DNA from 2 places in the Streptomyces sp. NPDC001407 genome. Region 2 is predicted to be linked to the other one. Evidence: predicted binding sites of a transcription regulator. Region 2 holds the regulator's gene; the other holds the start of a gene.
What was found. The regulator HspR, encoded in region 2, represses chaperone genes until heat shock. The targets are predictions, from matches to a motif close to TTGAGNNNNNNNNNCTCAA.
Positions count from the first base shown of each region.

Region 1 (15,183 bases), on a different contig from region 2:
CGTCTCCGACGGCCGCGCCGACCACACGGCCAGCACGCCCCCGGGCGCCAGCCGGTCGTGGCAGGCCAGCAGCCCGGCGGGGGAGTAGAGCCCGCCGTTGTCCTCGGTGACGGTCCAGCCGGGGCCGTTGTCGATGTCCAGGCACAGCGCGTCGTAGGTGACGGGGGCCGTTCGTACGTACCGCACGAGGTCCGTGTGCACGATCTCCGTACGGGGATCCGCCAGCGCCCGCGCCGAGAACGCGGCGAGCGGGCCGGTGCGGTGCCAGTCGATCACCGCCGCCTCGCGCTCCACCACGGCGATCCGGCCCCAGCGCGGCTCCTCGGCCGCCCGCGCCAGCGAGAAGCCGACGCCCAGGCCGCCGATCAGCACCGCCGGATCCCGCCGCCCGGCGGGCAGGGCGGCCAGGGCGGCGTCGACCAGGAGCCGCTCGGAGCGGCCGTCGGAGGTGTCCATCAGGAAGCAGCCGTTGGCGATGATCTCGTAGACCTCGCCCCTGCGGCGCAGTACGACCTCGCCGTGCGGTCCCTCGCGGCGGTCCACGGTGACGGGCGATTCGTGACGGACATCCTGATCGGTCATGGCAGGGCCTTCCGTAGGTCGGGAGCCCGGCGGACGCAGCGGACGGATCTTCGGTTGAGAGCCGTGACCGGAGTCACGGCCAGAGGTTGATTTGCCGGGCCACTGGGGACCTTAATGTTCACAGTGAGGGCGGAGAGTGAGGCCCGGGGCAGGGCCCGCCCGCTGATCCATCGCGCAGCCGCCGGAAAGGGGCCTGGCCGAGTGACCGTGGTTGACCCCGAGATGTCTCCCGGCGGCGGGCGCGCCCCCGGGCCGGGGACCGAGCCCGCCGCCGAGGCGGCCGTGGCCGCGCCCGCGCCGGTGGCTGTGCCCGCGTCTGTGCCGGCGTCTGTGCCTGTATGCCTGCCGTCGCCGCGCGAGCCGGTCGCTTCCGCACCGCCGGAGCGGCTGTCCCTGTCCCGCTTCGCGCCGGCCCGCTGGGCGGGGTGGCTGCGGCGGATCCTGCCGACGCCCACCGGCACGCCCTTCACCTTCGTCTACGGCCTCGTGCTGCTCGGCACGGCGCTCTTCGCCGAACTCGGCGACGAGGCGACCGTCAACCAGCTCCTGCGCGACTCCAGCACCGACGCCGCCCACCTCGCCGACCAGCCCCTCGTCGTCCTCGTCGCCAGTGCCCTGTGGGTGGCGGGCGGCCTCTATTCGCTCTACGGGCTGTTCTTCGCCGTCGTCCTCAGCTCGCTCGAACGCCGCACGGGCCCCGCCCGCACGGCCGGGGTCTTCCTCCTCGGCCACGTCCTGGCCACCCTCGCCACCGAGCTCCCGGTGGCCGGCGCGGTGGCGGCGGGCCGCCTGCCGGAGGCGTCGCTGCACCGGCTGGACTACGGCATCAGCTTCGGCGTGATGGCCTCCGTGGGCGCCCTCTCCGTCCTCCTCCGCCGGCCAGTGGGCTGGGCACTCCTCGCATTCGCGGCCCTTCTCTGCGCGCAGGACTTGATCGAATTCGCGGATCCGCTGGCGAGTTGGGGCCATCCGATAGCGCTGCTCACGGGGATGGCGTGCGGCCCGTTCATCCGCGACCGGGTCCCGGGGCGGGGCTGACGCACGCCTGCGGCGGGCTTTTCCCCTGCCCCGCCCCTTCCCGGCTGCATCTGATGTGTGGCTCCGCCGCGTGGGGGGCGCTGCCCCAGACCCCGATGTGCGGGGTACGTCGGCTGACGCGCAGCGCCTGCGGCGCTCGTCCTCAAACGCCGGACGGGCTGATTTGGCTGATGTGGGTGCGCAATTTCAGCCTGTCCGGCGTTTGAGGACACCGCGCGCCAGCGCGGTCCGGGGTCTGGGGCGAAGCCCCAGTTCCGGGAAGGGGCGGGGCTGGGGAACAAAGCCCGCCGCAGGCGAAAGCGCGCCCCGCCCCCCAGCGGCAGCGTGATCGCTCACAGCGAACACCCCCCGGGAACATCCGCGCAGCGCCACGCATTGAGTCGACATAGCTCAACTTGCCTGCCGAAGGGGAGATCATGGCTTTCACGTCCACACCGCTCACCCTGCCCGTCCTGCCCCTCGACGACGAGGTCGTGCTGCCCGGCATGGTCGTGCCGCTAGACCTCTCCGACGGTGAGGTCCGGGCCGCCGTCGAGGCCGCGCAGGCCGCCGCCGGGGACGGCAAGCCGCAGGTGCTGCTCGTGCCGCGCGTCGAGGGTTCGTACGCCGGCACCGGCACCCTCGGCCGGGTGGAGCAGGTCGGGCGGCTCTCCGGCGGGGACCCCGGGGCGCTCATCCGGGGGCTGGGGCGCGTCCGGATCGGGGCGGGCACGACCGGGCCCGGTGCCGCGCTGTGGGTCGAGGGCACCCGGATCGAGGAGAGCGTGCCCGACCCGCTGCCCGGCGCGGTCGCCGAGCTGGTGAAGGAGTACAAGGCGCTCGCCACCAGCTGGCTCCGCAAGCGCGGCGCCTGGCAGGTCGTGGACCGCGTCCAACAGCTCGACGACGTGGCCCAGCTCGCCGACAATTCCGGCTATTCCCCGTTCCTCAGCGTCGCCCAGCGCGTCGAGCTGCTGGAGACCGCCGACCCGGTGGCCCGGCTGCGGCTCGCCGTCACCTGGCTGAGCGAGCACATCGCCGAGCAGGACGTCGCCGAGTCGATCGCCAAGGACGTGCAGGAGGGCGTCGACAAGCAGCAGCGCGAGTTCCTGCTCCGCCGCCAGCTGGAGGCCGTCCGCAAGGAGCTCGCGGACCTGGGCGGCGACCCCGAGAGCGAGCCGGACGACTACCGCGCCCGCGTCGAGGCCGCCGACCTGCCGGAAAAGGTCCGCGAGGCCGCGCTCAAGGAGGTCGAGAAGCTGGAGCGGGCCTCCGACCAGAGCCCCGAGGGCGGCTGGATCCGCACCTGGCTCGACACCGTCCTCGAACTGCCCTGGAACGAGCGCACCGAGGACGCCTACGACATCCCCGGCGCCAAGTCCGTCCTCGACGCGGACCACGCGGGCCTCGCCGACGTCAAGGAACGGATCACCGAATACCTGGCGGTGCGCAAGCGGCGCGCCGACCGGGGGCTAGGCGTGATCGGCGGGCGGCGCGGGGGCGCGGTGCTCGCGCTCGTCGGTCCGCCCGGCGTCGGGAAGACCTCGCTGGGCGAGAGCGTGGCCCGCGCGATGGGCCGCAAGTTCGTCCGGGTCGCCCTCGGCGGTGTGCGTGACGAGGCGGAGATCCGCGGCCACCGGCGCACGTACGTCGGCGCGCTCCCCGGCCGGATCGTCCGCGCGGTCAAGGAGGCGGGCTCGATGAACCCGGTCGTCCTCCTGGACGAGATCGACAAGGTCGGCTCGGACTTCCGCGGCGACCCGGCGGCCGCCCTCCTGGAGGTCCTGGACCCGGCGCAGAACCACACCTTCCGCGACCACTACCTGGAGGTCGAACTCGACCTCTCGGACGTCGTCTTCCTGGCCACGGCCAACGTCCTCGACTCCATCCCGGAGGCCCTCCTCGACCGCATGGAGCTCGTCCGCCTCGACGGCTACACCGAGGACGAGAAGGTCGTCATCGCCCGCGACCACCTGCTGCCCCGGCAGCTGGAGCGCGCCGGACTGGCGGCCGACGAGGTGAGTCTGGAGGACGAGGCGCTGCGCAAGCTGGCCGGCGAGTACACCCGCGAGGCGGGCGTACGCACCCTGGAGCGCGCCCTCGCCCGGCTGCTGCGCAAGGTGGCCGCCCAGCACGAACTGGGCGAGCGCGAGCTGCCCGTGACCCTGGGCGCCGACGACCTGCGCGCCCTGATCGGCCGCCCGCACCACACGCCGGAATCCGCGCAGGACCCGGCCGAGCGGCGCACGGCCGTGCCGGGCGTGGCGACCGGGCTCGCGGTCACCGGGGCGGGCGGCGACGTCCTCTTCGTCGAGGCGTCACTGGCCGACCCCGAGACCGGCGCCGCCGGCCTGACCCTGACCGGCCAGCTGGGCGACGTGATGAAGGAGTCCGCGCAGATCGCGCTCTCCTTCCTCCGCTCCCACGGCGCCGAACTGGAGCTCCCCGTCGGCGACTTCAAGGAGCGCGGCGTCCACCTGCACGTCCCCGCGGGCGCGGTCCCCAAGGACGGCCCCAGCGCGGGCGTGACGATGACGACGGCCCTGGCCTCCCTGCTCTCCGGCCGCCAGGTACGCCCCGACGTGGCGATGACCGGCGAGGTCTCGCTGACGGGCCGCGTGCTGCCCGTCGGCGGCGTGAAGCAGAAGCTGCTCGCCGCGCACCGGGCCGGGGTGACCACGGTCGTCATCCCCAAGCGGAACGAACCCGACCTGGACGACGTGCCGGAGGAGATCCTCGCAACGCTCGACGTCCACCCGGTCGCGGACGTCCGCCAGGTCCTGGAACTCGCCCTCCAGCCGGCCTCCGCCCAGGTGGCCATGGCGGCGTAGCCGGAGCGGCGGCCGGCGAGGCCCCTGCCCCCGTGACAGGGGCCTCGCCGGCCTTCCCCGCCCGCGTGGGTCAGCAGGCCTTCACGTACCAGACCGGGTGCCAGTCGGCGGTGGCGTCGTACGAGCCGTTGCCCACCTGGGCCGGCGGCGTCGAGTAGACCCAGTTGTGGCTCTTGCCGTACATCTTGGCGACGACGCCCTTCGACTGGTTGTTCCACCACGAACCGCCGCTGTTCCAGCCGTTCGGGATCTCCCAGTAGACGCCGCACTTGGAGCGTTCCCACACCGTGCCCTCGTAGTACGACTTCGGCCAGCCGCAGAAGTTGTAGGGGTCGCAGTCGGCCGCGCTCGTCGGGTGCGTGGTGGTGCGCAGGTCGCGGGCGTACTTCTCGCCCGGTACGGCCACGAGCACGAAGCCGCCCGGTACGTCGACCCTGTTGGCGGAGACCTGCTTGCCGCCCGTCTGGGCGACATAGCGGTCCACGTCCTTCTGGAGCGCGACGGACTGCGCGCCCGTCAGCCCCGCGTGTTCGGCCTGGGCCGCGTAACGGCCGGAAGTGGCCGCGGTGGCGTGCGAGGCCCCGAGGCCCGCGGTGAGCGCCAGCGCCATGCACGCGGGCACGGCGAGCAGGCGTTTCGTTCTGATGCGGTGAGTGGTCACGGTGTTCCCTTCCCCTCGGATGTCGCGGGCATGCCCATGCCCGCGACGCCGAGTCTGGCGGCCGGGCGACGGCGTGGATTGTAGGAAAGCGACCGGATTCCCGCCTTGGTTCCGGCGCGCACGCGCGTACCGTGAAGCGGATGCCATAGGCGCGCACCGGGTGGGGGAGTCGTGGCCGCGTCACAGCAACTGGTCCGCAGCGCCCCGGCCGCCGCCGAGCTGCGCGGATCGGTCCTCGGCTACCGCGGCTTCCACTTCGGGGCCCGCGGCCCGCGCCGCCGGCTCGTGGTGCCCGACGGCGTGGTCAAGGTGATGCTCGGCTTCGGCGCCCCGCTCGACATGGTCGACGCGGTCGGACCGCGCACGGTGACCACGGGCACCTCCCTCGTCAACGGCCTGCGCACCACCGCGGCCATCGGCCTGCACCGCGGACTGCTGCACGGCGTCACCGTCCTGCTCTCCCCTCCGGCGGCCTACAGGCTCTTCGCCGTCCCCATGTCCGAGTGGGCCCACCTCACGCTCGACCCCGGCGAGCTCCTCGGCCACGGCCTCGGACAGCTCACCGAACGGCTCGCCGAATGCCCCGACTGGCCCGCCCGCTTCGCCCTGCTCGACCACGCCCTGGCCGCCCGGCTGCGCACCGGCCCCCGCTGCGACCCCGAAGTGGCCTGGGCCTGGTCGGAGTTGCTCCGCACCGACGGCCGCCTGCGCATAGCCGACCTCGCCGCCGGTACGGGCTGGAGCCGCCGCCACCTCGAACGGCGCTTCCGCGAACAACTCGGCCCCACGCCCAAGGGGGCCGCGCAGGTGCTGCGCCTCCAGGCGGCGCTGCGCCTCAAACAGGCCGGGATGTCCTGGACGCGGGCGGCGACGGGGGCGGGCTTCCACGACCAGGCGCACTTCTCGCATACGTTCGGCACGATGACCGGGTGCACGCCGGGGCGTTTTCACGACGCGCGCTCGTCGGGCGGCGGCCCGGACGACTCCCTGGACTTCCTCCCCGAGCATGTGACGAGCGTCCTGCTGGCCCGCTGACCCGGGGCGTCAGGCGCGGCAGCGCAGCCTCTCCAGTGCGGGACCGGCGAGGACGTCCGCCCAGAAGTCCGCGCCGGACTCGCGCACGCCGGCGTCGGACACCTCCAGCGGGACCCAGGCCGGCTCGCCGAATCCGGCCGCCCGCAGACACTTCTCGTAGACCTCGCGGCGCGGGAGGGCGCTGATGACCGTGATCGGCGGGTCGAGCAGCGCCGTGGTCCGCACAACTCGCGTGCCACGGCAATCATTTCTCCGGAGATATCGACTCCGAGCACCTCCGTGACGCCGCGCCGCTTGAACTCCCGGGCGACGATCTCGCGTGCCGGCGGTACCCAGCCGGACCAGCCCTCGGACTCCGGATTGAGATCCACCTCGCCGTTGCCCTTCCACTGTTCGAACTCTTCGGCCTCGCCGACGACGCCGGGGCTGGCGTGGTGCTGTCAGAGATCCGAGTGCGGCCGGAAGGCTCCGGCCTGTATGCCGGCTATGAACTGGGTCCATGCTCTGGCGTGGACCAGTAGGGCGGGGCCGTGCGGTGTCTTGGAGTCACGGACGGGGACCAGGTCGGCGTGACCGTCGGCTACCTCGATGCATTCGCCCGTGTTGCCGCTGTACGTGCTCTTACGCCACTGGGCTTTGGTGAGATCGTGAGCCATGTCGCCTACCTCCAGGCTCGCTGACTGGCAAGCGTCTGCCCCGGCTGGATGCCCGAACCTGGGTCGTTCAGGGTCGCACTGGGGTCAATCGGTGGTTGGGAAGGCCCCGGCCTTGATCCCGGCCGTGAACGCCGACCATGTGTCGGCGCTGAAGACGAGTGCTGAACCATGGGGCGTCTTACTGTCACACGTAGCCACTACTTCACGTAGAAACGCGATCTCGACGCACTGGCCATTTCCGCTGCTGTATGAACTCTTCTGCCATATGGCTTCGCGGAGTTCCGTCCGATTCATTGCTGATGCCTCTTCTCTCATCACATCTCGTTGGCCAGTGAGGCGAGCAATCTCGACGTGTCGTCAGGGCTGAGGGCCACTGCGCGGAGGTTGTCGAAGATTGCGCCGTACCGGCGTACATCTGCTTCGGCTTCGAGGAAGAGGTCACCGGCCATGCTGTCGATGTAGATGATCTCAGGGTCTTCCACTTCGGGGAAGCTCATCAGCACGAACGAGCCTGGCATGCCAGCGTGGGCCCCGGCGTTGAAGGGGATGACCTGGAGCATCATGTGCGGTTCCGCGATTGCCGCCGTCAGGCGCCGAATCTGCTCGTGCATCACCTCGGGGCCGCCGACCATGCGCCGTAGGGATGCCTCGTCCATGATTGCCCAAAGGTGCAATGGATCGCTTTTGGTGAGTACGCCTTGCCGTTCAATGCGTGCTTGAACCCGTTGCTCAATCTCTCTGGTACTTGCCATCGGCAACACGCCCTTGATCACGGCGCGTGCATAGTCTTCCGTCTGCAACAGACCGGGAACGAAGAGGGATTCGTAGTTGCGCACCGCACGTGCCTCAGCCTCGAAGCTGATGTACGCAGTGTATTCCTCGGGCAGTTCGCTGTGATACGGGCGTAGCCACCCCTGGTTGCTCGCACCCTGGGATAGCGCCTGGATTTCGCCATGCTGAGGCTCGGGCACTCCGTACAAGTTGAGCAGGGCGATCAAGGTGTGCTGCTGTGGCCGGACGCGTGCCGTTTCGATCCGATAGAGCGTCGCTGTGTTGATGCCCGTCTGCGCGGTGACATCCTCCCTGGTCAGCTGCATGCCTGTTCGCAACCTCCGCAGCTCGGCTGCCAAGCGTCGGAGGCGGACCGTGGGCATCTGACGCTTCGTGGGCATGCCGTCCACCTTTCATTTGCACAGGAGGCCCAGCGATTCTGTCCGGCAACCACCCTTGACTGCAAGCGCAGTTCGCACATGCATGCCATGCATTCTCCTGCCTTGCATGTGACTGGTCAGCGGGTGCATCCTGGGCCCCTTGGTTGCCCGGTGTGACGACCTCGTCACACCGGCGTGACCTTGAGGGTGCGTCATGCCCAACAAGAGGCCCCGGCGGCCGCTGTCACGGCCCCGGGGCTTGGCCAACGCTGAAAAGGAGCGCTGACATGTACGAGCTTATCTCTCGATGGTTGGGGTGGATCAGGGCGGTGTTCACGCCCGGCAACCTTCACCGGGACTGCCTCGCTTGTAGTGCTGTCCATGCGGTGCGGACCCCCGACCCGATGCAAGCGCCGAGCGCGCCACCCCGCGCCGACCCGCCCACCGCCAGCGGCAACGGCCCCCGCATCTGGATCACCGCCCACGGAATCGACTTCCGCCCCCGGCAGCCGCACCACGCGGATGTGAGTCGATGACGGCCGCCGAGGGATCCGAACGGGCACCAAAAATCGGCACGTTGGTCGTCGACGTCCGACGGAACCGCGTCGGTGAAGTGATGGCCTCCGCCGGTGGGCGGTTGGCGTTGCGGCCGCCCGCCGGTGGGCGGGAGTGGGAGGCGTTCCCCTGCGACGTCCGTCCGGCCACCGCCAGTGATGAGCTGCGCGTGAAGGTGACCGAGGTCAACGACCGGGGCAGGCGAGAGCGGGGCATGGCGTGAGCGAGACGACCGCCGCACCCGGAACCGCGACCGAGCCCCGGCCCCCTCGGTGTCAGGAGTGTCGCGACATCAAGCACAAGAGGGCGCAAGCACTGGCCGACGGCGACCGTCAGGCAGCGGCGAAAATGACCGAGGCCATGGGCGTCCACACCTGGGAGGCGCATGCGTGACGGAAGCCTGACCGCCCATCGATGAACCGCTCCGGGGCGTGGCGATACGCGCCGCGCCCCGATCAGCCTCGCCGCCACCGCCGCCCCATGCGCCGAAGCCGCACGCGCACGCGCCCAGCAGGAGCGCTCTTCCGGCTCGTATCGCGAGCGCCCGGCCGCCAATGGTCATCAGGCGACACCACTGGAGACCGCCGCTCCGCCTGTGCCCTGATCTCCCAGTGGGACTCGTGGGAGGTCACGCGGTATGCCTCCTCCCAGGCTGCGAGCGCCGCGGTGACGCCTGTGCCCGCGGTTCCCCGGCGGCGCACGTGGAACGCCAGCCACGCGAAGCCGCACAGGACCGCGGCCAGGCCGCCGAAGATCGCCAGGAGCGGCAGTGAGTCACCCATGCCACTGAGGCTATGTGAGGCGGCGGCCGCGGGTGCGGTGCGGCGGACGGGAAAGCGCCCCCGCCCTTGCGCCCTCGCTACCCACCGGTAAAGATCAAGCGGCCGCCCCACGACAGGAGCCCCCATGACGGAGCCGGCCGCGCCCAGCAGACGCCGCTTCCTCACCTACCTCATAGCCGCCCCCACCCTCACCCTGGCCACCACCACCCAGGACCCGCAACAAGCAACCGCAGCCGTCGCCGACATCGTCGATCTCGGCGACATCCTGACCCTCGTCGGTGCCCCCACCGCCCACATGCTCGTGCTGACCGTCGGGGACGACGGGACCGCCACCTTCCGGCTGCCCAGGGAAGAAGTCGGGCAGGGGCTGACGACGGCCGTCGCGATGCTGGTCGCCGAGGAGCTGGACATGCCGCTCGGGCAGGTGCGGGTCCAACTGGAGGACGCCAGGCCGGAGCTGATATTCAGTCAGTTCACTGGCAGCTCCAACTCCATACGCTCGCTCTACGACCCCGTCCGGCACACCGCGGCCGCCGCCCGCTCCCGGCTCGTGCGAGCGGCCGCCCGCCGGTGGGGCCTGGCGGAGGGGGCGCTCCGCACCCGGGACGGCGCGGTGCACGCCCCGGACGGCCGTAGCGCTCCGTACGCCTCCCTCGCGGCCGCGGCCGCCGCGCACGACCTCGGGGAACTCACCGCCACGCCCAAGCCGGAGTCCGCGCACACGCTCGTGGGCACCCCGGCCTCGCGCATCGACGCCCGCGCGATGGTCACCGGCAAGCAGCAGTACACCCTGGACCTGGACATCCCCGGCGCCAAGCCCTGCATGGTGCGCCGCCCGCCGACCGTGGGCGGCACGGTGAAGGCCGTACGGAACGAGGCCGCCGTCCGGGCCATGCCCGGCGTGCTGGGCACCTTCGTGATCCCCACGGGGGTGGCCGTCGTCGCCGAGACGTTCGGGCAGGCGCTGAACGCCAAGAACGCCCTCGACGTGAGCTGGGGGCCCGGCACGGTCGACGGCCTCTCCGACGACGACATCCGCGCCCGGCTCCGGGACGCCGCCGCGCCACTGGTCGAACTGCCGCCGCTGACCGGGCACCTGGACGCGGAGTTCGACTTCGCCTTCGTCAGCCACGCGCCGATGGAGACGAACTCCGCGGTCGCCGACGTACGGCCGGACCGGGCCACGGTCTGGTCCGGGCTGAAGGCGCCGATCGTCGCGCAGCGGACCATCGCCGAGGAACTCGGGCTGCCCGTGGACAAGGTCACCGTGCACGTGGTGCAGGCGGGTGGCTCGTTCGGGCGGCGGCTGTTCTTCGACGCGGCCCTGGAGGCCGCGCAGGTGTCGAAGGCGGCGGGGCGGCCCGTACGGCTCATGTGGTCCCGCGTCGACGACATGCGGCACGGCAGGATGCGGCCCGCCACCCACCACCGGCTGCGCGCCACGTACGCGCTCGGCAAGGTGCTGACCTTCGAGCACCGGGTGGCCGCCGTGGAGACCGACTTCCGGCACGGCCTCGGCGAGGCGCTCACCGCCGCCGCGGCGAAGCTGCCCGGGAGCATCGGCAACGAGACGTTCGCGCAGACGCTCTTCCACACGACGGTGAAGTCGCCCTACCGCTTCGGCCTCACCACCCAGCACCTGACCGAGGTGCCGCTGCGGATGCCCACCGCGTCCTGGCGGTCGGTGTACTCGGCGAACACCCGCGGCGCCGAGGAGATCGTCGTCGACGAACTCGCGGCGCGGCTGGGGCAGGACCCCGTCGCCTTCCGCCGCGCGTTCCTCAAGAGCCTCGCCCAGCGGGCCGTCCTCGACAAGGCGGCGAGCGAGGGCGACTGGGGGCGGCCGATGCCGGCCGGGCACGCGCAGGGGATCGGCTTCCACGAGGAGTACAAGTCGCGTACGGCGTGTCTCGCCGAGATCGACGCGACCGACCCCCGGCGCCCCCGGGTCGTCAAGGCGGTGATCGTGGCCGACGTCGGGCGGGCGGTCAATCCGCGGGGCCTGGAGGCGCAGCTGCTGGGCGGGCTGACCGACGCGATCTCGACGACGCTGCGGGCCGGACTGCACCTCGACAAGGGGCTGCCGCTGGAGGGCAGCTACTCGCAGTTCCACTACGCGCGGCAGCGGGACGTGCCGCCGGACGTGCGGGTCTTCGTGATGCCGCCGACCGGCGAGCCGGGCGGGGCGGGGGAGTTGGGCGTCCCGGCGGCGGTGGGGGCGATCGCCAACGCGTACGCCCGTGCCACCGGCACGCGCCCGCGGCGCTTTCCGGTCAACTTCGACGTGGACTTCACCCCCTTCCCCCGCTGAGCCCTCACAGGAGCCCTCCATGCCCACCCACCGTTTCACCGTCAACGGCCAGGCCGTCACCGTGGACGCCCCCGACGACCTGCCCCTGCTGTGGGCGCTGCGCGACCACCTCGGGGTGCGCGGGCCCAAATACGGCTGCGGGATAGACGTCTGCAAGGCGTGCACCAGCCACCTGGACGGCGAGGCGGTACGCCCCTGCGTCGTGCCCGTCGCCACCGTCGAGGGCCGTGAGGTCACCACCATCGAGGGCCTCGCCGACGGCGAGAGGCTGCACCCGGTCCAGGAGGCGTGGCTGGAGCAGGACGTGGCCCAGTGCGGCTACTGCCAGCCCGGCCAGATCATGGCGGCGGTCGCCCTGCTGAAGCGCACGAAGAACCCCACGGACGCCGATCTCGACGAGATAGCCAACGTCTGCCGCTGCGGCACGTACTTCCGCATACGCGAGGCGATACGGAGCGCGGCGGCGAAGATGCCCTGACACGGGCGGGGATCGGTCGCGTGTCCGTTTCCCGTGCGTATCGTTGTACTACCCGGCTGCCCGAATTTCGCGGGCAGCGGGGAGGAGTGCACAGTGACTGCCACGCTGACCGACAGGATCGTGATGGCCGACAGCGACGAGCTCAGCCTGGACGAGTTGTTCGACAGGCTGGAGCGGATGCCCGTCCCCGAGGGCTACAAGGTAGAGATCGTCGAGGGGGCCATCTACATGTCGCCGCAACGGCAAATCCACTGGGAGATCATTCTCGGCATTGTTGAGCAACTTCGGGCGAAGTACCCGAGGAGTCGCACGGCATCGGATGTGCGCATCGACTTCCCGGGCCACTTGAACGGTTTCTGCTGTGATGTCGCGACGTTCAAGGAAGGTGCGGCAAGGGACGATGAGGGGCGTTGGCATTACAGGAACGTCGAGTTCGTCGCCGAAGTGATCTCCAAGAGCACCGCGAGGAACGATTACGGGCCGAAGAAGAATGCCTTCGCTATGGCGGGTGTGCCGGTGTACCTCATCGTGGACCCGTATGTCGGCGAGTGTCGCCTCTTCACGGACCCCAAGGACGGCAAGTACCGCTCCGGGCCGCCGCTCAAGTTCGGTGACCCCATCGACCTCACCGACACCGTCGTCGGACTGACCCTCGCCACCGACGAGTTCCCCCGCGACTGAGCGGTTCGCACGGCCGAAAGCCGTCGCTCGGGCGCTACGCATCATTGTTCAGCCCTCGTCCCACCGGTTGCATGTCGCGGGACCGCACATGTTCCGGAAGGCACGAGGGGGATCCACCTTGCGTAAGTCCAGAGCACGTTCAGGAAGACCCGCCGCGAAGAGCGGCATAGCAGGGGCGGCGGCGCTGATGGGCGTCGCCGCCCTTGTCGTGAGCGCGGTGCCCGGGCAGGCCGTCGCCGCGGCCGGGAAGGCTCCCGGTGAGGTGATTCCGGGGAAGGGAACCTCCACCCCTTCCCTGGTCGACGGCATCCGGGAAGGCGTGCGGGCGAGCGGCAGCGCGGCCGACGCCGCGCGCGAACACCTCGCGGACAAGCCGGGCCGCTATCACATCGCCGCGCCGGGGCGCGATCTGCGGCCCGTGCAGACCGCTGCCTCGGGCCGGGACGAGACCGTCCGGCTCCAGCAGAAGTACGGGGGCGTGGACGTCCTCGGCGGGCAGTACGTCGTACGGATGGAGAAGAAGGACGGCAAGCGCGTCGTCACCGGCGCCTCCGGGAAGTATTTCACCGGCCTGAAGGCCGACACCAAGGCCGAGGTGAGCGAGGAGCTCGCGGTGCGGCGGGCCGTCGAGGCGACCCTGCGTGAACTCGGCGGTACCTGGCTCGGTACCGGGGCCAAGGCGGCGCGGTCGCTGACGGGCACCGCGCACGGCCTGGTGATCGTGCCCAAGGGTCCCGGCGTCCTCACCCACCACGTCACCGTGCGCGGCACCGACCCGGCCGACGGCCGGCCCGTGCTGCGCGAGGTCTACATCGACGCCAAGGCCGGCTTCCCGGTGCTCCAGTACAGCGGCATCAAGACCTTCGGGGGCGAGGGCACGGCCAGGTCCGCCGCCACGGCGTCCGCGAAGTCCGCCGCGGCCGCGGCGAAGAGTCCCGCGAAGCCCACGGACGGTGTGAGCCCCGGGATCGCCGGCTCCGGCGTGAAGTACGACGGCACCACCGTCGAGCTCGGGCTCTTCAAGGACACCGCCCGCAACGAGTACGTCATGCGCGACTACTCCCGCATGTGGGACTCCACCAAGAACCTGGTCTCCACCTGGGACGCCCGCGGCAAGGACGTCAGTGAGGCCTCCGGCGCCTGGCCCGCCGGCATCAAGGAATTCGGCTCGCCCGGCCCGAACTTCGGCAAGGGAGCCACCGAGTCCGGCGCCGTCGACGCCCACTGGGCGGCGGGCAAGGTCTACGACTACTACAAGAAGGTCCACGGCCGGAACAGCCTGGACGGCCGCGGCATGGCCATCAACTCCCTGGTCGGCGTGACTCGCTTCGGCGGCGCGTACGTCAACGCCTTCTGGGACGGCACCAAGATGGTGTACGGCGGGGGCGACGACGAGTACAAGACGCTCTCCGCGGACCTCGACGTGGTCGGCCACGAGATGACGCACGGCGTCGTCGAGAACTCCGCCAACCTCGTCTACGCGGGCCAGTCCGGCGCCCTCAACGAGGCGCTCGCCGACTACTTCGGCAACTCCATCGCCGTGGACGCCGCGGGCATGTCCATGGACGACCCCGACGCGGGCCTGCTGGGCGGCGACCTCTGCCGTACGAAGAAGCCGCGCCAGTGCGCCTTCCGTGACCTCAACGACGGGAAGACGACGTCCAAGAACTTCCTCGGCGTCGGCTTCTCCACCGACAACGGTGGGGTGCACATGAACTCCACCATCTTCTCCGGCGCGCTGTGGAACATCCGCCGGGACGTGGGCCGCACGCTCGCCGACAGGATCGTCTACAAGGCGCTCACGGAGTACATGACCCCGCTCGACGGCTTCACCGAGGGCCGCGCGGCGGTGATCGCCGCCGCGAAGTCGCTCGGGGTGTCGGCGAAGGACCTGAACACCGTCACGCGCTCCTTCAACGCCCGGGGCATCGTCCCCGACTGGGAGCTGGCGCTCGGCGTCGACACCGACCTGCTGTCCGGCAGGCTGAACACCGCGGGCACGGGGGTGGGCGCGGGCGGCGGCTGGTGGGCCGCGTCGCGGTCCAACGACGACGGCTCCGAGGCGTATTCGGTCTGGGCGGGCCGCGCGGACGGCTCGGGCTCCCCGAAGCTGATCAGCCCCAACGACGGGCGCTACCACGCCTATCCGGCCACGGACGGCAAGACCGTGGTGTGGGTCGCAGTCGGCAAGGACGGCATGGACGTGCTGTCCCGCCCGCTCGCGGGAGGACCCACCAAGAAGCTCTACTCCAGCGCCGGGATCAACACGGTGCGCGTCGAGGGCGACGTCGTGGTCCTGGAGGAGCAGAGCGGTTTCGGTGCCCGGCACGTCGGCTATCTGCGGCCCGGTGACAAGGCTCCGACCTGGGTGGACGACCGGCGCGAGGACACCGAGACGGCCATGCCGTCGGTCGGCGGCGGCCGCATCGCCTACGTGAGGATC
Region 1 is NZ_JBIAWF010000001.1:305,035-320,217, reverse strand. Features, by position in the region: gene ACFY1P_RS01465 (spermidine synthase) at 1-582, opposite strand, end outside; gene ACFY1P_RS01460 (rhomboid-like protein) at 784-1,620, shown strand; gene lon (endopeptidase La) at 2,037-4,430, shown strand; gene ACFY1P_RS01450 (hypothetical protein) at 4,501-5,091, opposite strand; gene ACFY1P_RS01445 (helix-turn-helix domain-containing protein) at 5,263-6,126, shown strand; gene ACFY1P_RS01440 (hypothetical protein) at 6,136-6,351, opposite strand; gene ACFY1P_RS01435 (DUF397 domain-containing protein) at 6,567-6,782, opposite strand; gene ACFY1P_RS01430 (DUF397 domain-containing protein) at 6,867-7,076, opposite strand; gene ACFY1P_RS01425 (helix-turn-helix domain-containing protein) at 7,097-7,936, opposite strand; gene ACFY1P_RS01420 (hypothetical protein) at 8,466-8,711, shown strand; gene ACFY1P_RS01415 (hypothetical protein) at 8,944-9,270, opposite strand; gene ACFY1P_RS01410 (molybdopterin cofactor-binding domain-containing protein) at 9,395-11,581, shown strand; gene ACFY1P_RS01405 ((2Fe-2S)-binding protein) at 11,601-12,059, shown strand; gene ACFY1P_RS01400 (Uma2 family endonuclease) at 12,183-12,740, shown strand; gene ACFY1P_RS01395 (M4 family metallopeptidase) at 12,859-15,183, shown strand, end outside.
Region 1: lon (endopeptidase La) is a predicted target of HspR. The motif match lies at 1,996-2,014, and genes of this name have one in related genera.

Region 2 (15,183 bases):
AGAAGTCGCACTCCCTGGTGGACTGCGAGTACGTCTGGAAGCGCACCGACGAGTGGATCAACTTCCCGTGGAGCGTGGAGCCGCCGGTCGTCCGGCGCGAGGGCCAGGTCCTCGACGCGTAGGTCCGCCACGCGCGTGAACGCGTGAACGCACAGGGAAGGGCCCCGGTCGCGAAGTGCAGCGACCGGGGCCCTTCCCCATGCTCCTCATGCCGAGCGGCAGCCGCTACAGCGTGCCCAGCTTGATGATCGACAGCAGGGCGATCAGCTGGATCGCCGAGGCGCCCAGCGCCTTCGGCCACGGCAGGTCGTGCGACTTGCTCACCATCGAGGTGAACAGCGCGGCCGCCGCCAGCCAGGTCGCCCAGCCGAGCACCTGGACGACCGTGCTGTCCCCGCCCAGGAACATCGCGAAGAGCAGCCGCGGCGCGTCCGTGATCGACATGATCAGCATCGACAGGCCGACCGTCGGCTGCCAGATGCCGTCGCCGCCCAGCTGCCGGGCGAGGGTGTGGGTGACGGCACCGAGGATCAGGCCGGAGATCACGACGATCACGCCGGTCATCAGCACCCACGGGATGCTGTTCGCGAGCGTGGCGTGCAGGACGTCCTCACGGGCCTTGTCGAAGCCGAAGACGGCGAGCAGGCCGTAGCCGAAGGTGACGAGCACGGCCGGGACCCACACCGCGTGGTCCCGCATCTGCCAGAAGGTGGCGGAGGGCCGCAGGACGATGCCCTTCAGCAGCTCCTTCCACGGCAGGCGCGGCCCGGCGGGCGGCGCGGGAGCCGGGGCCTGACCGGCGCGGTAGGTGTCGCCCGAGTTGTACGAGCCCTGCTGCGGACCGCCGTTGTAGGGGTCGCCGCCGTACGGGCCGTACGCGTCCGGTGCCTCGCCGAAGGCGAACTGCTGGGTGTGGCCCGGATCGTCCGCGCCGCGGCCGTAGTACGGGTCGCCCTGGCCCGGGTTCGGGCCGTACGGGGCGTGGCCCTGCTGCGGGCCGCCGAAATACTCCGGCTCGTCGTACGCCGGTGGCTGCTGCCACTGCCGACCGCCGCCCTGAGCGTCGGTCCGACCGCCGTACGGGGCCTGGTACTGCTGCCCGGGGCGCTGTCCTTGCCGCGCGGGACCGGGGTCGTGTGAGTCCCGTCCGCGTCCCATCCTGAATCCAGCCACGCTTCGAACGTACCCGCTCCCGGCAGGCCCGGCGCCGGGGGCGGGGAATCGGCCCCGGCATTGCTGCTGTCCTGTGACATCCCTTAGGGGAAAAGTCAGGGCCCGGTGAGGTGTGGGACGGCGGACGGCCGGTCCCCGCGGTGTCACGCGGGGACCGGCCGTCGTCAGGAATACGCGATGCGTACGAGTCGGCTACTTCACCGGCTCGGGCTCGGGTGCGTCAGCGGTCTCGCCGTCGCCCTCGGGCTCGACCGGTGTCTTGACCGATTCGAGGAGGAGCTGGGAGACGTCGACGACCTGGATGGACTCCTTGGCCTTGCCCTCGTTCTTCTTGCCGTTGACGGAGTCGGTGAGCATGACGAGGCAGAAGGGGCAGGCGGTGGAGACGATGTCCGGGTTGAGGGACAGGGCCTCGTCCACGCGCTCGTTGTTGATGCGCTTGCCGATGCGCTCCTCCATCCACATGCGCGCGCCGCCGGCGCCGCAGCAGAAGCCGCGCTCCTTGTGGCGGTGCATCTCCTCGTTGCGCAGGCCCGGCACCTTCGCGATGATCTCGCGCGGCGGGGTGTAGACCTTGTTGTGGCGGCCCAGGTAGCAGGGGTCGTGATACGTGATCAGGCCCTCGACCGGGGTGACGGGGACGAGCTTGCCCTCGTCGACGAGGTGCTGGAGCAGCTGGGTGTGGTGGATGACTTCGTACTCGCCGCCGAGCTGCGGATATTCGTTGGCGATGGTGTTGAAGCAGTGCGGGCAGGTCGCGACGATCTTCTTCTTCGCCTTCTCGACCTTCACGCCCTCTTCCGCGTCCTCACCGAACGCCATGTTGAGCATCTCGACGTTCTGCTGGCCGAGCTGCTGGAAGAGGAATTCGTTGCCCAGGCGGCGGGCGGAGTCACCGGTGCAGTTCTCGTCGCCGCCCATGATGGCGAACTTCACGCCGGCGATGTGCAGGAGTTCGGCGAAGGCCTTGGTGGTCTTCTTCGCCCGGTCCTCCAGGGCACCGGCGCAGCCGACCCAGTAGAGGTAGTCGACCTCGGTGAGGTCCTCGATGTCCTTGCCGACGACCGGGACCTCGAAGTCGACCTCCTTGGTCCACTGCAGGCGCTGCTTCTTGGCCAGGCCCCAGGGGTTGCCCTTCTTCTCCAGGTTCTTGAGCATCGTGCCCGCCTCGGACGGGAAGGAGCTCTCGATCATCACCTGGTAGCGGCGCATGTCGACGATGTGGTCGACGTGCTCGATGTCGACGGGGCACTGCTCGACGCAGGCACCGCAGGTGGTGCACGACCACAGGACATCGGGGTCGATGACGCCGTTCTCCTCCAGCGTCCCGATCAGCGGCCGCTCCGCCTCGGCCAGGGCCGCCGCGGGGACGTCCTTGAGCTGCTCGGCGGTGGCCTTCTCGGTGCCCTCCATGTCCTTGCCGCCGCCGGCGAGGAGATAGGGGGCCTTGGCGTGCGAGTGGTCCCGCAGCGCCATGATCAGCAGCTTCGGCGACAGCGGCTTGCCGGTGTTCCACGCGGGGCACTGCGACTGGCAGCGCCCGCACTCGGTGCAGGTGGAGAAGTCCAGCAGGCCCTTCCAGGAGAAGTGCTCGATCTGCGAGACGCCGAACTGGTCGTCCTCGCCCGGGTCCTCGAAGTCGATCGGCTTGCCCGCGCTGACCATCGGCTGCAGCGCGCCCAGCGCCACCTCACCACTGGACTCGCGCTTGAACCAGATGTTCGGGAACGCCAGGAAGCGGTGCCAGGCGATGCTCATGTCGATGTTCGAGGCGACCGTGATGGCCCAGATCGTCGTCACGGCGAGCTTGATCATCGCGGCGAGGTACGTGAGGTTCTGCAGGGTGCCCGTGCTGAGGCCCTTGAAGGCCATGATCAGCGGGTACGAGCTGAAGTAGGCGGCCTCGTAGTGGTCGACGCCCTGGAGCGAGCCCTCGAGCCCGCGCAGCACCCAGATGGCCAGGCCGATCACCAGGATCACGTACTCGACGAAGTACGCCTGCCACGCCGTCGAGCCCGCGAAGCGGGACTTGCGGCCCGCGCGGGAGGGCAGGCTCAGCAGCCGGATGATGATCAGCGCGAGGGCGCCGAGGCCCGTCGCCGGGCCGACGAACTCGATGTAGAGCTCGTAAGGCAGCCAGGTGCCGATGTACGGGATCGTCCAGTCGGCCTTGAACAGCTGGCCGTAGGCGGTGAGGATCGTGCCGCCCAGGGTGAGGAAGCCGACGGCCACGAACCAGTGGGCGACGCCGACGACACCCCACCTGTTCATCCTGGTGTGGCCGACGAATTCCTTGCCCACGGTGAGCGTGCGGCGGCCTGGTTCGTCGACGCGGGCACCGGCCGGAAGCGGGGCGCCGAGCTTGAAGAACTTGACGAACTGCGTGACGGCGCGGCCGAACAGCGCCACGGCGACCGCAGTCAGAACCAGCACCACGATGATCGCGGCGAGTTGCATGGCGGGCTCCTCGAACCTGCGAGAGCGAATTACTAATCAGTAACTTATCCGGTCTGTACGAGACTACTCACTCGCGCGCCCCCGATATAGGCGCACCGCCGGTGATCTGTGTCGCTCAAGTGGCCCCGCGCCGACCCGGCCTGACGGCGGGACTCCGTTCTCCCTGCGCATAAGACCCGCATAAGAGTTGAGTGGCCTCGACTCATGTCCGTTGACAGGCGGAGATCCGTGTTGCACCCTTGAGTCTGTTCCACTCAAGTCAGCTGGAGGAATCGACATGGCACGTGCGGTCGGCATCGACCTGGGTACGACGAACTCCGTCGTCAGTGTTCTCGAAGGCGGTGAGCCCACCGTCATCACCAACGCCGAGGGCGCCAGGACCACGCCGTCCGTCGTCGCCTTCGCGAAGAACGGTGAGGTGCTGGTCGGCGAGGTCGCCAAGCGCCAGGCCGTCACCAACGTCGACAGGACCATCCGGTCGGTCAAGCGCCACATGGGCACCGACTGGAAGATCAACATCGACGGCAAGGACTTCAACCCGCAGCAGATGAGCGCCTTCATCCTGCAGAAGCTCAAGCGGGATGCCGAGGCCTACCTGGGCGAGAAGGTCGTCGACGCGGTCATCACCGTCCCGGCGTACTTCAACGACTCCGAGCGCCAGGCCACCAAGGAGGCCGGTGAGATCGCGGGCCTCAACGTCCTGCGCATCGTCAACGAGCCGACCGCCGCCGCCCTGGCCTACGGCCTCGACAAGGACGACCAGACCATTCTGGTCTTCGACCTCGGTGGCGGCACCTTCGACGTCTCGCTGCTGGAGATCGGCGACGGCGTCGTCGAGGTCAAGGCGACCAACGGTGACAACCACCTCGGTGGTGACGACTGGGACCAGCGCGTCGTCGACTACCTGGTCAAGCAGTTCCAGAACGGCCACGGCGTCGACCTGTCCAAGGACAAGATGGCCCTCCAGCGCCTCCGCGAGGCCGCTGAGAAGGCGAAGATCGAGCTGTCCTCGTCCACCGAGACCACGATCAACCTGCCCTACATCACGGCCTCCGCCGAGGGCCCGCTGCACCTGGACGAGAAGCTCACCCGCGCCCAGTTCCAGCAGCTGACCGCGGACCTGCTGGAGCGCTGCAAGACGCCGTTCCACAACGTCATCAAGGACGCGGGCATCAACCTGTCCGAGATCGACCACGTGGTCCTGGTCGGCGGTTCCACCCGCATGCCCGCCGTCGCCGAGCTCGTCAAGGAGCTGACCGGCGGCAAGGAGGCCAACAAGGGTGTGAACCCGGACGAGGTCGTCGCCATCGGCGCCTCGCTCCAGGCCGGTGTCCTCAAGGGTGAGGTCAAGGACGTCCTGCTGCTCGACGTCACCCCGCTGTCCCTCGGTATCGAGACCAAGGGCGGCATCATGACCAAGCTGATCGAGCGCAACACCACGATCCCGACGAAGCGCTCCGAGATCTTCACGACGGCCGAGGACAACCAGCCGTCCGTGCAGATCCAGGTCTACCAGGGCGAGCGCGAGATCGCGGCGTACAACAAGAAGCTCGGCATGTTCGAGCTGACCGGCCTGCCGCCGGCCCCGCGTGGCGTCCCGCAGATCGAGGTCTCCTTCGACATCGACGCCAACGGCATCATGCACGTGACCGCGAAGGACCTGGGCACGGGCAAGGAGCAGAAGATGACCGTCACCGGCGGCTCCTCGCTCGCCAAGGACGAGGTCGACCGGATGCGCCAGGAGGCCGAGCAGTACGCGGAGGAGGACCACCGCCGCCGCGAGGCCGCCGAGACCCGCAACCAGGGCGAGCAGCTCGTCTACCAGACCGAGAAGTTCCTCAAGGACAACGAGGACAAGGTCCCGGCCGAGGTCAAGACCGAGGTCGAGACCGCCGTCGGTGAGCTGAAGGAGAAGCTCAAGGGCGAGGACACGGCCGAGATCCGCACCGCGACCGAGAAGGTCGCCGCGGTCAGCCAGAAGCTCGGCCAGGCGATGTACGCCGACGCGCAGGCCGCCCAGGGCGCCGCCGGCGCCGAGGGTGCCGCCGGTGCCGGCCAGGCCAAGCCCGAGGACGACGTCGTGGACGCCGAGATCGTCGACGACGAGAAGCCCAAGGACGCCAAGGGCGGTGCGGCGTGACCGAGGAGACCCCGGGTTTCGACGAGAAGCCTGAAGTCCCCTCCGACGCCACCCCCGAAGACGCGGCGCAGGGCGCCGGGTCCGCCGACCAGGCGGGCCCGGCCCCGGCCGGGGAAGAACTGGTCGAGGTAGGGCTCCAGGCACAGCTGGACCAGGCCCAGTCGGCGCTCAACGAGCGCACGGCGGACCTCCAGCGGCTCCAGGCCGAGTACCAGAACTACCGCCGCCGGGTGGAGCGGGACCGGGTCACGGTCAAGGAGATCGCGGTCGCGAACCTCCTGTCCGAGCTCCTCCCCACGCTCGACGACATCGGCCGCGCCCGTGATCACGGCGAGCTCGTCGGCGGCTTCAAGTCCGTCGCCGAGTCGCTGGAGACGGTCGTCGCCAAGATGGGCCTGCAGCAGTTCGGCAAGGAGGGCGAGCCCTTCGACCCGCTGGTGCACGAGGCGCTGATGCACAGCTACGCGCCGGACGTCACCGAGACCACGTGCGTGCAGATTCTGCAGCCGGGGTATCGGATCGGCGAGCGGACGATCCGCCCCGCGCGGGTCGCGGTCGCCGAGCCCCAGCCGGGCGCGCAGAAGGGCGACGGCGAGGGCGACGAGGCCGAGGAGAGCGGTGGCCCGGACAAGGGCTGACGCTATGACCGACCGCAGTGACCGGAAGGAGGGACGCCGGGGATGAGCACCAAGGACTTCGTCGAGAAGGACTATTACAAGGTCCTCGGCGTGCCCAAGGACGCCACCGAGGCCGAGATCAAGAAGGCGTACCGGAAGCTCGCACGCGAGAACCACCCGGACGCCAACAAGGGCGACGCCAAGGCCGAGGAGCGCTTCAAGGAGATCTCCGAGGCGAACGACGTCCTCGCCGACCCCAAGCGCCGCAAGGAGTACGACGAGGCACGCGCCCTCTTCGGCAGCGGCGGCTTCCGTCCCGGGCCGGGCGGCGCGGGCGGCGGCTCCTTCAACTTCGACCTGGGCGACCTCTTCGGGGGCGCCCAGGGCGGGGCGGGTGCCGGTGGGTTCGGCGGCGGTCTCGGTGACGTCTTCGGCGGCCTGTTCAACCGCGGCGGCGGCACGCGTACGCAGCCGCGGCGGGGCCAGGACATCGAGTCCGAGGTCTCGCTCAGCTTCACCGAGGCGGTCGACGGGGCCACGGTCCCGCTGCGGATGTCCTCCTCGGCGGCGTGCAAGACGTGCTCCGGCACGGGCGACAAGAACGGCACGCCGCGGGTCTGCCCGACCTGCGTCGGCACCGGCCAGGTGTCGCACGGCTCGGGCGGCGGCTTCTCGCTGACCGACCCCTGCCCCGACTGCAAGGGCCGCGGGCTGATCCCCGAGAACCCCTGCGACGTCTGCAAGGGCAGCGGCCGGGCCACGTCCTCCCGCACCATGCAGGTCCGCATCCCGGCGGGCGTCTCCGACGGCCAGCGGATCCGGCTGCGCGGCAAGGGCGCCCCGGGCGAGCGCGGCGGGCCGAACGGCGATCTGTATGTCGTCGTCCACGTCGACACCCACCCGGTCTTCGGGCGCAAGGGCGACAACCTCACCGTCACCGTGCCGGTCTCCTTCGCGGAGGCGGCGCTCGGCGGCGAGGTGAAGGTGCCGACGCTCGGTGGCCCCGCGGTCACCCTCAAGCTGCCGGCGGGCACGCCCAACGGCCGTACGATGCGCGCCCGGGGCAAGGGCGCGGTGCGCAAGGACGGCACCCGCGGCGACCTCCTGGTCACCGTCGAGGTGGCCGTGCCGAAGGAGCTCGGCGACAAGGCGCGGGACGCCCTCGAGGCGTACCGCGAGGCGACGGCGGGCGAGGACCCTAGGGCCGAGCTGTTCCAGGCCGCGAAGGGAGCATGAGATGGACGGCCGACGACGGCGTTTCGAACCAGCACAGCCTTTCCAGCTGACCGACGAGTCGCCGGTCTACGTCATCTCCGTGGCCGCGCAGCTGTCGGGCCTGCACCCGCAGACGCTGCGGCAGTACGACCGGCTCGGCCTGGTCTCCCCGGACCGCACGGCCGGGCGCGGCCGGCGCTATTCGGCGCGCGACATCGAGCTGCTGCGGCAGGTCCAGCAGCTGAGCCAGGACGAGGGCATCAACCTCGCCGGTATCAAGCGCATCATCGAGCTGGAGAACCAGGTGTCCGCCCTCAAGGCGCGCATCGCGGAGCTCCAGGGCGCGGTCGAGGGCGCCGCCACGGCCATGCAGCAGCGCGAGGCCGCGGTGCACGCCTCCTACCGCCGCGACCTGGTCCCGTACCAGGACGTGCAGCAGACGAGCGCGCTCGTGGTCTGGCGCCCCAGGCGCGACCAGGGCTGAGCTGTGAAGTGAAGGGGCCCGGAGAGCGACCGCTCTCCGGGCCCCTTCGGTCTTCTCGGTCTTCTCCGGAGGCCGGCTTCAGCCGGTGAGGCGGAGGCGGACCTCCAGCTCGTGTTCGCCCGGGACCGTCCCGCGGCTCTCCACGGTGAAGGCCGCGGCCAGTTCCTCGCCGACCTGGCGCACGGGGTCGGCGGCGCCGAAGAGGTCGACGTCGACCGGGCCGGACAGCGGCACCGGCGCGCCCTTCGACGGCGCGCGGCGGGTGCGGGCGTCGACGACCATGCACCACACCATGGGGTGCTCCGGGCCCGCCGCCTTCGTCTCGCTGCGCGGGGGCCCGGCGCCCTCGGGGAACGCGGCCTCCAGGGCGCGGAACACCGCGCCCGCGTCCTGGTGTCCGCAGCCGGTCAGATGGACGCTGACGTGATCCGCGCTCTCGGCGCCGCTCATGACGTGGGTACTCCTCTTGCCGTCGAGACGACCGTCATCCCGACGGTACGAGTGCCCGCGCCGCGCGGCATCAGCACAGGGCCAACCGTGGACGGTTCAGGCCAGTCCCAGCGCCTTGGTGACGGTGATCTCGACGAGGACGCGGTCGGGGTTGGGTGCGGGCGTGCGGCCGTACCGCTCGGCGTACCGCGCGACGGCGTCCGCGACGGCCTCGGGCTCGGTGCGCACGACGGCGACCCCCTCCAGCGTGGCCCAGCGCCGCTCGCCTATCTGGCACACCGCGACCCGGGCACCGTCCGGCCCGGCGGCCAGGATGTTCGCGATCTTGCGGCTGTCCTTGTTGGTGATGACCCGGGCGATCCCGGCCTCATGATCGAACGTGACCCCCACGGGCACGAGATGCGGGCTGCCGTCGGGACGCGTGGTGGTCAGGGTGCAGATGTGCCGCTCCCGCCAGAACTCGACGTAGGCGGGGGAGAGGTTGCGCAGATCGTGAGCCATGCGGGAAGCGTAGCCGCGGCCCGCTCGGACGAAGCGGGGAGCGGGCCGGGTACGCGCGTGCGGGTGGGCGCCCGCAGGCGGAGCATGGAACGGGGCGGGAGCTGCTGGCCAACGCAGAGTTGAGTGGAGTAGGCTCAACTTATCGCACGCCGACTTCAGCAGGACAGTCGGCGGAGCAGTACGGAGGAGGAGCGCACAGTCGTGGATGCCGAGCTGACCAACAAGAGCCGTGAGGCGCTGAGCGGTGCCAGTGAGCGGGCCGTGTCGGCAGGGCATGCCGATATGACACCCGCGCACCTGCTGCTCGCCCTCCTCGCCGGCCAGGACAACGAAAACGTGATGGACCTGCTCGCCGCCGTCGAGGCCGACGCCGCGGCGCTGCGCTCGGGCGCCGAGCGGGAGCTCGCCGGGCTGCCGAGCGCGCAGGGCTCGACGGTCGCGCCGCCGCAGCCCAACCGCGAGCTGCTGGCCGTCATCGCCGACGCCTCGCAGCGCGCCCGCGAGCTGGGCGACACCTACATCTCCACCGAGCACCTGCTCATCGGCCTCGCCGCCAAGGGCGGCCGCACCGGTGAGCTGCTGGAGCGGCAGGGCGCGTCCGCGAAGAAGCTGCTGGCGGCCTTCGAGGCGGCCCGCGGCGGGCAGCGCGTGACCTCGCCGGACCCGGAGGGTACGTACAAGGCGCTGGAGAAGTTCGGCCAGGACCTCACCGCCGCGGCCCGCGAGGGCAGGCTCGACCCGGTCATCGGCCGGGACGCCGAGATCCGCCGCGTGGTGCAGGTGCTCTCCCGCCGCACGAAGAACAACCCCGTCCTCATCGGCGAGCCGGGCGTCGGCAAGACCGCCGTCGTGGAGGGCCTCGCGCAGCGGATAGTGAAGGGCGACGTGCCCGAGTCGCTGCGCAACAAGCGGCTCGTCTCGCTCGACCTCGGCGCGATGGTCGCGGGCGCGAAGTACCGCGGCGAGTTCGAGGAGCGGCTCAAGACCGTCCTGGCCGAGATCAGGTCCAGCGAGGGCCAGATCATCACGTTCATCGACGAGCTGCACACCGTCGTGGGCGCGGGCGCCGGGGGCGACTCCGCCATGGACGCGGGCAACATGCTCAAGCCGATGCTCGCCCGCGGCGAGCTGCGCATGGTCGGCGCGACGACGCTGGACGAGTACCGCGAGCGGATCGAGAAGGACCCCGCCCTGGAGCGCCGCTTCCAGCAGGTGCTGGTCGCCGAGCCCTCCGTGGAGGACTCCATCGCGATCCTGCGCGGCCTCAAGGGCCGCTACGAGGCCCACCACAAGGTCCAGATCGCCGACTCCGCCCTGGTCGCCGCCGCCACCCTCTCCGACCGCTACATCACCTCCCGCTTCCTGCCCGACAAGGCCATCGACCTCGTCGACGAGGCCGCCTCCCGGCTGCGCATGGAGATCGACTCCTCCCCCGTGGAGATCGACGAGCTCCAGCGCGCCGTCGACCGGCTGAAGATGGAGGAGCTCGCGCTCTCCAAGGAGGTGGACGAGGCCAGCAAGCAGCGCCTGGAGAAGCTGCGCCGCGACCTCGCCGACAAGGAGGAGGAGCTGCGGGGCCTGACCGCCCGCTGGGAGAAGGAGAAGCAGTCCCTCAACCGGGTGGGTGAGCTCAAGGAGCGCCTGGACGACCTGCGCGGCCAGGCCGAGCGCGCCCAGCGCGACGGCGACTTCGACACGGCCTCCAAGCTGCTCTACGGCGAGATTCCCGGCCTGGAGCGCGAGCTCGCGGCCGCAGCGGAGGCGGAGGCCGAGGCCGAGCAGGAGGCCGCCACCCGCGACCTCATGGTCAAGGAGGAGGTCGGCCCGGACGACATCGCCGACGTCGTCGCCTCCTGGACCGGCATCCCGGCCGGCCGCCTGCTGGAGGGCGAGACGCAGAAGCTGCTGCGCATGGAGGACGAGCTCGGCAAGCGCCTGATCGGCCAGGAGGAGGCCGTAAGGGCCGTCTCCGACGCCGTGCGCCGCTCCCGCGCGGGCATCGCCGACCCCGACCGGCCCACCGGCTCCTTCCTCTTCCTCGGCCCGACCGGCGTCGGCAAGACCGAGCTCGCCAAGGCCCTCGCCGACTTCCTCTTCGACGACGAGCGGGCCATGGTCCGCATCGACATGAGCGAGTACAGCGAGAAGCACTCGGTGGCCCGCCTCGTCGGCGCCCCGCCCGGCTACGTCGGCTACGAGGAGGGCGGCCAGCTCACCGAGGCCGTCCGCCGCCGCCCCTACACCGTCGTCCTCCTGGACGAGGTCGAAAAAGCCCACCACGAGGTCTTCGACATCCTGCTCCAGGTCCTCGACGACGGACGGCTCACCGACGGCCAGGGACGCACGGTCGACTTCCGCAACACCATCCTGATCCTCACCTCCAACCTCGGTTCCACCTATCTGGTGGACCCGCTGCTCAAGGAGGACCAGAAGAAGGAGAGGGTGCTGGAGACCGTCCGCGCCTCCTTCCGGCCGGAATTCCTCAACCGCCTCGACGACCTCGTGGTCTTCCACGCCCTGGGCGTGGGCCAGCTGGAGCGGATCGCGGGGATCCAGATCGCCCACCTCCAGCGGCGCCTCGCCGACCGCCGCCTCACCCTCGACGTCACCGAACCCGCCCTGCGCTGGCTGGCCACCCTCGGCCAGAGCCCCGACGCCCCGGACGGGGCCGCACCCGACCTCACCTACGGCGCGCGCCCGCTGCGCCGCCTGGTGCAGACGGCCATCGGCGACCGCCTCGCGCGGGCGATCCTGGCCGGTGACATCCGGGAGGGCGACACTGTAAAGGTGGACGTCGATCCGGCCGGGGACGGCCTGACGGTGGAGCCGGAGCGGCGGGAAGCGCTCGCGGGTCCGTCATCGGCGGCGTGATCCGACAGGGGCGGGGGTTGCCAGCCCCCGCCCGGCATGGGGGAGGATGGCGGGAACCGTACGAAGGGAAATTCACGGTGAGCATCGACCCGTCCTCGATTCCGAATTTCGGGGGCCAGCCCGAACCGCAGGAGACGGGCCCGGCCGGCCCCGTCATCCCCGACCAGGACCTGGTCAAGCAGCTCCTCGAGCAGATGGAGCTGAAGTACGTCGTGGACGACGAGGGAGACCTCGCCGCACCGTGGGAGCAGTTCCGTACGTACTTCATGTTCCGTGGCGAGGACGAGCAGCAGGTCTTCTCCGTGCGGACGTTCTACGACCGCCCGCACGGCATCGAGGAGAAGGCACAGCTCCTCGAGGTCGTCGACGACTGGAACCGCCGCACCCTGTGGCCGAAGGTCTACACCCACACCAACGACGACGGCACCGTCCGTCTGATCGGTGAGGCGCAGATGCTGATCGGCGTCGGCGTCTCCCTGGAGCACTTCGTCTCCAGCACGGTCAGCTGGGTGCGTGCCTCGATCGAGTTCGACAAGTGGCTCATCGAGCAGCTCGGCCTGGAGGCCGACGCCGAGTCCGGCGACGACAAGCCGGACGAAGAAGCGTAAGTATTCCGGCCTCGATGGGCAGGCGGGCTGCGAACGGCTGAGCTCAGCCGGAACCAGCCCGCTGGGGGCACCTCCCGGCGTTGGCCGGGGGAGCTTGAGGACACCACCGCGGAGCGGTGGTGCGGGACGGAAACATCCCGCAGCCGACGACCGGCAGAGCCCACGTGCCGCCGGCCTCACATCGGCATGCGGGCGACTGTGAGCAGATACGTCCCGTAGAGGAACGAGAGCCCGGCGAGCGCGCCGGCCGTCACGACGACGGTGCGCTGCCGGGCTCTCGCCATCGCCAGGGCCGCCGGCATCAGCAGCGGGAACGCGGGCAGCAGGAAGCGCGGTTTGGACGCGAAGTAGCTGGAGCCGCCGACGGCGATGACGAAGAGCACCAGCGCGTAGACCGCCAGGACCGCGGGCGGCCGGTCGAGGAAGAGCAGGACGAGCGCGACCAGCGCGACGCCCAGGATCGCCAGGGTCACGTAGTAGGCCATGGCGTCCCGGCCGATGAAGAGGTGCCGGATGAAGCGGAACGCGTCCCGCCCGAAGTCGAACCGCGACCCCCACAGCCGCTGCACGTCGAAATAGCCGAGCACCCCGCCGCCCGAGCGGAACCCGGCCCACAGCACATAGGCGGACCAGCCCAGCGGCGCGAGCGCCGCGCCCGCCCAGACGTGCCAGTCCCCGCGGGCCCGCCGGTCCCGGGCCAGGGTGAGGGCGGCGCCGACGCAGACCGCGGCGGCCACCGCGACGGCGTTGGGCCGCGACAGCCCCGCGAGCAGCGCGAGTGCCCCCGCCCACAGCGGCCGGCCGGTGATCGCCGCGTAGAGCGCCCAGGCGGCGAGGGCGGTCATCAGCGGCTCGGTGTAGGCCATGGACTGCACGATCGCGTGCGGCAGCAGCCCCCAGAGGACGACGAGCGCGGTGGCCGCCTGGCGGCCGTGCAGCCGCTCGCCGATCGCGTAGATGCCCCAGGCGGCCGTGCCGGCCGAGACCCAGGCGACGAGCAGCCCGGCGGTGACCGCGGTGAACGGCAGCACGGTCATCACCGCCCGCACCAGCCCGGGGAAGAGCGGGAAGAACGCCAGGTCGTTGAAGACCACCCCGCGGGTGGTGGGCGAGGGGATGATCAGCCCGTAGCCGTGCCGGGCGATGTCGGCGTACCAGATGCCGTCCCAGGAGTGGCCGAGCAGCGTGCGCGGATGGCGTCCGATCCACCAGGCCCAGCCCGCCATGACCGACATGCCGGTGAGCCGGACGGCGGCGTAGAGCGCGAGCGCGGGGCCGGCCCTGCGCAGGGCGTCGCGCACCCGGTCGAGGCGGCGGGCACGGGCACTCGGGGCCGCGGGGTGCGGTTCCGGCGCTCGTACGGGCACGGCGGTGTCGGCTGACACGGGGGCACCTCCGGTGCGGGCGCGGCCCGGTGTCCGCCGCGGGGGCGGTGCGGGGGCCGGGGCACGGGTACGGACGGGGGCGGTTCGGCATACCGACCATGCGTCCCGCGCGTCACGCGCGCGACACGGAACGCCCGTTAGCGGTGCGCCTTCCACCCGCTCGGCGGGCACGGCGGAGTGTCTGCGCGAGTGGGGAGCGCGGGTGTGCTGAGGGGCGGGCCCGGACAGGCGCGCGCCGTCTGCCGGGGGCGTGTGCCGCAGTCGGCCGCGCGTCGCGACGCGGTGTGCGCGGAGGGCGTCCGGCACCGGCACCGGCGGTCCGCGCGTGGAGGTGTCCGGGCGGCGTGCGATTTCCCCGTGAACTCCCGCCGCGCGCCGGGGTGGTGGGCATTCATGCGCCCGCCTTCGGGGCGCGCCCCAATGCGCCCTCCGGTGTCGTGCATTTCTCGTCCCGTATCGGTGAAGAACCCGTGCCCATGTCGTCGGAACCGCCCGGAAACGCTGTTTGAGCAGGGGATTTGCAGATGGCCCATGCCTGATCGCATATGCGTCCGGCCTCTTGTCGGTGGCCTGTCGCGCGCAATGATTCTGAACAGTTGAACTGCCCGGCCCTCGGGTGGATGGAAAGCACGATGAGATGGGTAAAAACGCTGTGAGCACCGGTCAATTCATGATTCCCTCTCATTCAGAGACACGTGTCGGAGACGACTCCTCACGGATCCTCGGAATCACTGTCATCGGACCCCACGGAACACTCATATGTGGGCATGAGCCGGCGCACTCGAAGACTCTGGTCCTCCTCGGCGGGCCGGCCCACCCTCCACTGCGTGCTTGCGGAGCCGACCCATGCTCACCACCCTCAAGACCACCTACACCGACACCCGCGCCGCCGATCTCGCCTGGTGTCTGGGGAAGGACCCCCTCCCCGCCCTGGCCGTCCTCGACCTGCGGCTCGCCGACTCCCTCGTCCAACTGCGCCTGCTCGGCGCCTCCCATCAGGTGCTGCTGGAGGAGGAGGGTGGCGTCTGCTCGGAGACCGTCGCCTGTCTGCCGGGCAGTGCCACTCCGCTGCCACTGGGCGTGGCCCGCCGCGTCGGCGCCTGGGAGTACGAGTTCGCGGCCCGGATAGAGACCCTGTCGCACGGCTCCTTCGCGGGCCGGGCGCAGGAGCTGCTGGCGCTGGTCGCCGAGCATCCGTACGGACTGGCCGGCACCTTCCCGGGGAGCCCGCACGCCTTCACCGCGCTGCTCGCGCAGCGGCGCGAGGGCCAGGTCAGCTGGC
Region 2 is NZ_JBIAWF010000019.1:96,793-111,975, reverse strand. Features, by position in the region: gene ACFY1P_RS24680 (phosphoribosyltransferase) at 1-122, shown strand, start outside; gene ACFY1P_RS24675 (YIP1 family protein) at 226-1,158, opposite strand; gene ACFY1P_RS24670 ((Fe-S)-binding protein) at 1,366-3,630, opposite strand; gene dnaK (molecular chaperone DnaK) at 3,908-5,770, shown strand; gene grpE (nucleotide exchange factor GrpE) at 5,767-6,408, shown strand; gene dnaJ (molecular chaperone DnaJ) at 6,451-7,623, shown strand; gene ACFY1P_RS24650 (heat shock protein transcriptional repressor HspR) at 7,625-8,086, shown strand; gene ACFY1P_RS24645 (hypothetical protein) at 8,165-8,536, opposite strand; gene ACFY1P_RS24640 (TIGR03618 family F420-dependent PPOX class oxidoreductase) at 8,633-9,037, opposite strand; gene clpB (ATP-dependent chaperone ClpB) at 9,239-11,908, shown strand; gene ACFY1P_RS24630 (YbjN domain-containing protein) at 11,986-12,516, shown strand; gene ACFY1P_RS24625 (hypothetical protein) at 12,693-13,901, opposite strand; gene ACFY1P_RS24620 (DUF2617 family protein) at 14,748-15,183, shown strand, end outside.